2 linked regions of the Geobacillus stearothermophilus ATCC 12980 genome follow. The main gene of each other region encodes a partner of the protein of the gene in region 2 in a complex. Links are inferred from orthologs where the notes say so. Each region holds a gene or a part of one and is shown on either strand. Other genes may lie near its edges. The genes, in order: secY and secA.

Region 1 (3,315 bases), 2.4 Mb from region 2 along the record:
GGTCGCCGGGAATGCCGTGCACAAGCTCCTCATTGACTGAAGCGCAAATGCTTCCCGGGAACCCTTGGTATCCTTTAAACGATGGAACGGCGCCATGGGAACGAATCACTTCCTCCGCGATGGCATCCAGTTCCTTTGTCGTGACCCCGGGGCGAATATGGTTTTTCAACTCTTCCAACGTAGCGGAAACAATTTTTCCAGCCTCGCGCATGAGGTTGATTTCGTGCGCGGTTTTGCAAATGATCATCGAGCAAGTCCCCCGAGCAATTCACGAATATCGGCAAACACCTTTTCCATGTCCTGTTCGCCGTTAATGTTGCGCAAATAGCCTTTTTGTTCGTAAAAGTCAACGAGCGGCTTCATTTGTTTCATATTCACTTCGAGCCGGTTCGCCACTGTCGCTTCGTTATCATCGGCGCGCTGGTACAATTCCCCCCCGCACTTATCGCAAACACCCGGTTTCGCCGGCGGATGAAAAACAAGATGGTACGTCGCTCCGCAGTTGCGGCAAATCCGTCTGCCGGTCAAGCGCTCCATTAAAACGTCTTGGCGGACATCGATATGGATGACATAGTCAAGTTTGCGGCCAATGTCGGCCAACATCGTTTCCAGCGCCTCCGCTTGAGCGACCGTGCGCGGGAATCCATCGAGCAAAAAACCGTTTTGGCAATCGTCTTTGCTCAGCCGTTCACGGACAATGCCGATCGTCACTTCATCCGGAACAAGGTCGCCGCGGTCCATATATTGCTTCGCTTGAAGCCCTAGCGGCGTTCCTTCCTTCATCGCCGCCCGAAACATATCGCCCGTTGAAATGTGCGGAATACCGTAAGCCGCTACGATTTTCTCGGCCTGCGTGCCTTTGCCGGCACCCGGCAGCCCCATCAGCACTAAATTCATCCTAACTCCCCCTATCGGCAAGGGACGCCCGCTCTTGCCTTCTTTATTTGATGAATCCACGGTAATGGCGTTTCACCAGCTGGCTCTCAAGCTGTTTCATTGTCTCCAGCGCCACGCCGACGACAATGAGCAAGCTCGTACCGCCAATTTTCGCAGAAGGTGGCAAGTTCGCAACGTTCACGAAGAACACCGGCAGCACGGCAATGACCGCTAAAAAGACAGAGCCGACGAGCGTCAGCCGGTACAAAATTCTCGTTACATACTCTTGTGTATTCTTTCCAGGACGGATGCCTGGAATGTAGCCGCCTTGCTTCTTCAAATTCTCCGCCATTTGCTCCGGGTTGACTTGGACGAACGCATAAAAGTACGTAAACGCGATAATAAGCACGACGTAAATCGTCATGCCAATCGGATGGGTATAATCAAACGTTCGGCGAATCCACAATGTTACATCATTCGTGCCAAAAAACGATGCAATGGTCGGTGGTGCAATCAAAAACGATACAGCAAAAATGACCGGAATGACTCCCGCTGGGTTCACTTTGAGCGGCAAATGAGTCGAGTGGCCGCCCACCGAGCTTCGGCCCTCAAGCCGCTTTGCGTATTGAATCGGAATTTTCCGGAACGCCTGCTGGATGTAAATGACACCAACAATGACGGCAACGATCGCCAACGCCACAAGCAGGAGCCGGACGATGCGCAAAAACACATCTTCCCCGACATTCTCAAACTGTTGGGCGTAAATTTGGTTCAAGACCGTCGGAATGCCTGAGACAATCCCGGCGAAAATAATGATCGAAATGCCATTGCCCACGCCTTTCGCGGTGATCTGTTCGCCGAGCCACATTAAAAATGCGGTGCCGGCGGTCAAGACAACCGCGATCAACAAATACGTGCCGATGCCCGGATTTCGAATGAGCATCCCGCCGGCTAAATTGTTGAAGCCGTACGACATGCCAAGCGCTTGGATAAACCCGAGCACGACCGTGAAATAGCGGGTAAACTGAGCTAATTTACGCCGGCCAACCTCGCCTTGCTTCGACCACTCCGTAAATTTGGGAACAACGTCCATTTGCAGCAGCTGGACGATAATCGACGCGGTGATGTAGGGCATAACCCCCATGGCAAAAATTGAAAAATTTTGCAGCGCCCCGCCGCCAAAAATGTTCAGGACGCCGAACGAATTTAATTCATCTTGCAGCTTGAGCACATCGGTGTTCACGCTCGGAACCGGGATGAACGTTCCGATGCGGAACACGATCAGCATAAGAAGAGTGAAAATGATTTTGTTTCGAATATCACTGACGCGCATAAAGTTGGAGATTGTCCGAAACATTAAATCACCTCAGTTTTACCGCCAGCCGCTTCAATGGCCTCTTTCGCCGATGCTGAGAATTTATGTGCTTTGACCGTCAGTTTTTTCTCGATTTGGCCTTTGCCTAAAATTTTCACACCCGATTTCAACTTGCTAATAACGCCCGTTTCAAGGAGCAATTCCGGCGTTACTTCCGTTCCGTCTTCAAAACGGTTCAGTTTTTCCAAGTTCACGACTGCATATTCTTTCCGGTTGATGTTCGTGAAGCCGCGCTTCGGCAAACGGCGGAACAACGGTGTTTGACCGCCCTCAAAACCGAGGCGAACCCCCCCACCCGAGCGGGCATTTTGACCTTTTTGACCACGTCCGGACGTTTTGCCGTTGCCTGACCCGATCCCGCGGCCGACACGAACCGCTTTCTTCCGGGAACCCGGCGCTGGTTGCAATTCATGAAGTTTCATGGCGAAGCACCTCCTTACGATTATTCCTCAATTTCTTTCACTTTGACCAGATGAGCGACTTTGTTGATCATCCCGCGGATGGCAGGATTGTCGTTATGGACGACCGTTTGATGCATTTTCCGCAAGCCGAGCGTTCTGACGGTAATGCGCTGATCTTCCGGACGGCCAATCACGCTGCGCGTGAGGGTAATCGCCAGTTTTTTTGCCATGATCGTTCCCTCCTTATCCTAACAGTTCCTCGACTGTTTTGCCGCGCAATTTTGCTACGTCTTCGGCGCGTTTTAATTGTTTCAACCCATCGAACGTGGCGCGCACCATGTTGATTGGCGTGTTCGAGCCGATTGATTTTGACAAAATGTCGCTGATGCCCGCCAGCTCTAATACGGCACGGGCCGGACCGCCGGCGATAACCCCGGTACCTTCAGAGGCCGGTTTTAAAATGATTTCCCCAGCGCCGAAGTGGCCGATGACTTCATGTGGAATCGTTGTGCCGACGATCGGCACTTCAATTAAGTTTTTCTTCGCATCTTCAATGGCTTTGCGGATCGCTTCCGGAACTTCTTGCGCTTTCCCGGTGCCAAATCCGACGTGGCCGTTTTTATCGCCGACGACGACGAGAGCTGAAAAGCGCAGGCGACGTCC
Region 2 (3,455 bases):
GGCCTCGAACGGGAAATGGGCGCGGTGAAAGAGCGGTTAGACCGTGTGGAAACGCGGTTGAAAGGCGTAGAGGCCCGATTGGACGGCGTAGAGGCCCGGTTGGATGGTGTAGAGTTCCGATTGGACGGCGTGGAAACGCGGTTGAATGGCGTGGAGACTCGGTTAGACGGCATGGAAACGCGATTGGGCGGCGTAGAGACCCGATTGGACGGCGTGGAAACTGAATTGATGGAAGTGAAAGAAACGCTTTATCGCGTCGAAACGCAGCTTGTGGATGATGTGCAAATCTTGCTTCGCAAAATTCACGAAAAAGTGGAGGAGAAAAGTTTTGAAATGGATGCGCTGAATCGGCGGCTTCACCATGCGGAAGCGGCGATTGAGCAACTTCAGTCCAAGTGTGATCCCCTCTCTTGGACATGCCCCCTCTTGAAGCCTGTGCAACAGTTGTCACTGATCCCTGTATAATGATATGATGAAGAAGTGAGTCCATGAAAAATAAGGAGCGTTTCCTATGCTTGGAGTCTTAAAAAAAGTATTTGACCCGAACAAGCGTCATTTGGCAAGGCTTGAGAAAATTGCCGATCAAGTCGACGCGCTCGGTCCGGAGATGGCCCGACTGTCCGATGAACAGTTGCGGCAAAAAACCGAGGAATTCAAAGCCCGCTACCAACAAGGCGAATCGCTCGATGATTTGCTTGTCGAGGCGTTTGCCGTTGTGCGCGAAGGGGCGAAGCGCGTCCTCGGTTTGTACCCATATAAAGTGCAAATTATGGGCGGCGTCGTTTTGCATGAGGGCGACATCGCCGAGATGAAAACGGGTGAAGGGAAAACGTTGACGGCGACGATGCCCGTCTATTTGAACGCCTTGACGGGGCGCGGCGTGCATGTCGTGACGGTCAACGAATACTTGGCGACGCGCGATGCGACGGAAATGGGCAAACTGTATGAGTTTTTAGGCATGACTGTCGGGTTGAACTTAAGCGGCATGTCGCGCGAGGAGAAGCAAGCGGCGTACAACGCCGACATTACGTACGGGACGAACAACGAGTTTGGCTTTGACTATTTGCGCGACAACATGGTGCTTTATAAGGAGCATATGGTGCAGCGGCCGCTGCATTTTGCCGTGATCGACGAGGTTGACTCGATTTTGATCGATGAAGCGCGGACGCCGCTCATCATTTCAGGGACGGCGCAGAAGTCGACCAAGCTGTATGTGCAGGCGAACGCGTTTGTCCGCACGCTGCGCAAAGATGTCGATTACACATACGATGAAAAATCGAAAAGCGTCCAGCTGACGGAAGAAGGAATGAACAAAGCCGAGCGGGCGTTTGGCATCGACAACTTGTTTGATTTGAAGCACGTGACGCTCAACCACCATATTCAGCTGGCGCTGCGGGCGCATGTTGTGATGCAGCGCGATGTCGACTACGTCGTGCAAGACGGAAAAGTGATCATCGTCGACCCGTTCACCGGGCGCTTGATGCATGGCCGCCGCTACAGCGATGGGCTTCATCAAGCCATTGAGGCGAAGGAAGGGCTCGAGATTCAAAACGAGTCGATGACGTTGGCCACGATTACGTTCCAAAACTATTTCCGCATGTATGAAAAACTCGCGGGGATGACGGGGACGGCGAAAACAGAAGAGGAAGAGTTCCGCAACATTTACAACATGCGCGTCGTCGTCATTCCGACGAACCGCCCGGTGATCCGGGAGGACCGTCCGGATTTGATTTATCGGACGATGGAAGGGAAGTTCCGCGCCGTGGTTGAGGACATCGCCGCCCGCCATGCGAAAGGGCAGCCGGTGTTGGTCGGCACGGTGGCGATCGAGACGTCGGAGCTGTTGTCGGAGATGTTGAAAAAACGCGGCATCCCGCACAACGTCTTAAACGCGAAAAACCATGCGAAAGAGGCGGAGATCATCGCCCAAGCAGGACAAAAAGGCGCGGTGACGATCGCGACGAACATGGCCGGGCGCGGGACGGACATTAAGCTTGGCGAAGGGGTCAAGGAGCTTGGCGGATTGGCCGTCATCGGCACGGAGCGTCACGAAAGCCGGCGGATTGACAACCAGCTGCGCGGCCGCTCGGGACGCCAAGGCGATCCGGGGGTGTCGCAGTTCTATTTGTCGCTTGAGGATGAGTTGATGCGCCGCTTCGGTTCCGAGAGCTTGATGGCGATGATGGACCGCCTGGGGATGGACGATTCGCAGCCGATCCAAAGCAAAATGGTGACACGGGCCGTTGAGTCGGCGCAAAAACGGGTCGAAGGCAACAACTTCGACGCCCGCAAGCAACTGCTTCAATATGACGATGTCCTGCGCGAACAGCGGGAAATCATTTACCGCCAGCGCTATGAAGTGCTTGATTCCGACAACTTGCGCGGCATTATCGAAAAGATGATCCAATCGGTGATCGAGCGCGTCGTCAACGCTCATACGCCGAAAGAAGAGGTTCCGGAAGAATGGAATTTGAAAGGGCTCGTTGAGTATCTCAACGCCCATCTGCTTCCGGAAGGGGATGTAACGGAAGCTGACTTGCGCGGCAAAGAGCCCGAAGAGATGATCGAGCTCATTTGGTCGAAAGTGAAGGCGCGCTATGATGAGAAAGAAGCGCAAATCCCGCCTGAACAGATGCGCGAGTTTGAACGCGTCGTCGTCTTGCGCGCTGTCGATATGAAATGGATGAACCATATCGACGCGATGGAGCAGCTCCGCCAAGGCATCCATTTGCGCGCCTACGGGCAAGTTGACCCGCTGCGCGAATACCAAATGGAAGGCTATGTGATGTTTGAAAACATGATTGCCGCGATTGAAGAGGAAGTCGCCACCTATATCATGAAGGCGGAAATCCACCATAACCTTGAGCGCCAAGAGGTGGCCAAAGGCGAAGCGGTTCACCCGAAAGAAGACGGCGAAGAGCCGAAGAAAAAACCGGTCCGCAAGGCGGTGCGCGTCGGCCGCAACGACCCGTGCCCGTGCGGGAGCGGGAAGAAATATAAACATTGTTGCGGAAGAACGGTGTAACGGTTTATAAATAATAGGGGGGCGCTGCCTCCCTTTTGAATGGCAGATATGAACCATTGACATACTATATTCATGATGAGGTGAGGACAACATGATCGATTTGGTGGAAATTAAGCAAGAGCTTGAGAAAATGGCTAAGCGATTAGCGGAAATTAGGGGGTCTCTTTGACCTCGAAGCGAAGCAGGCGCGCATTCGCGAATTAGAGGAGCAAATGGCCGCGCCCAACTTTTGGGATGATCAAAAGGCGGCGCAGGCGGTTATTTCGGAAGCGAATGCGCTTAAAGATCTCGTTGAGGAATTTTCTTCACTGGAAGAACGGTTTGACAACTTGGAAGTGACGTACGAATTGCTCAAGGAGGAGCCGGATGACGAGCTCCAAGCTGAGCTGGTCGAGGAAGCGAAAAAGCTGACAAAAGACTTCAGCGAGTT

Evidence for each region.
Region 1: the proteins of secA (region 2) and secY are in contact, whole or in part, in a crystal structure (PDB 3DIN), measured with the Thermotoga maritima proteins. The link is inferred for Geobacillus stearothermophilus ATCC 12980 from one-to-one orthologs. Residues at the interface, in WP_004082002.1 of Thermotoga maritima: Glu261, Ala262, Arg263, Lys300, Ala301, Arg302, Thr303, Ile304, Ile305, Leu323, Tyr324, Asp325, Pro326, Val329, Ser330, Tyr333, Ile336, Lys340, Phe345, Val349, Glu363, Phe364, Tyr374, Ser375, Gly376, Gly377, Glu393, Ile395, Thr482, Ser483; in WP_004081795.1 of Thermotoga maritima: Glu108, Gly109, Glu110, Glu111, Ala236, Glu237, Arg238, Arg239, Ile240, Thr241, Ile242, Gln243, Tyr244, Ala245, Arg246, Arg247, Val248, Thr249, Gly250, Arg251, Arg252, Val253, Tyr254, Gly256, Ala257, Ser258, Thr259, Tyr260, Leu261, Pro262.

What each region holds. Positions count from the first base shown.
Region 1 is NZ_CP128494.1:135,690-139,004, reverse strand. The notes cover bases 88-3,081. They hold secY (preprotein translocase subunit SecY), read right to left. Parts: upstream 2,234-3,081; coding sequence 941-2,233; downstream 88-940. Other genes in these bases: rpsE (30S ribosomal protein S5), read right to left, coding at 2,896-3,081; rpmD (50S ribosomal protein L30), read right to left, coding at 2,694-2,882; rplO (50S ribosomal protein L15), read right to left, coding at 2,233-2,673; QSJ10_RS00760 (adenylate kinase), read right to left, coding at 244-897; map (type I methionyl aminopeptidase), read right to left, coding at 88-247. Also shown: more of map, read right to left, coding at 1-87; more of rpsE, read right to left, coding at 3,082-3,315. UniProt on the Escherichia coli protein: The central subunit of the protein translocation channel SecYEG. Consists of two halves formed by TMs 1-5 and 6-10.
Region 2 is NZ_CP128494.1:2,506,617-2,510,071, reverse strand. Bases 135-3,268 are described here. They hold secA (preprotein translocase subunit SecA), read left to right. Parts: upstream 135-511; coding sequence 512-3,025; downstream 3,026-3,268. Other genes in these bases: QSJ10_RS13715 (hypothetical protein), read left to right, coding at 135-465. Outside these bases: more of QSJ10_RS13715, read left to right, coding at 1-134. UniProt on the Escherichia coli protein: Required for protein export, interacts with the SecYEG preprotein conducting channel.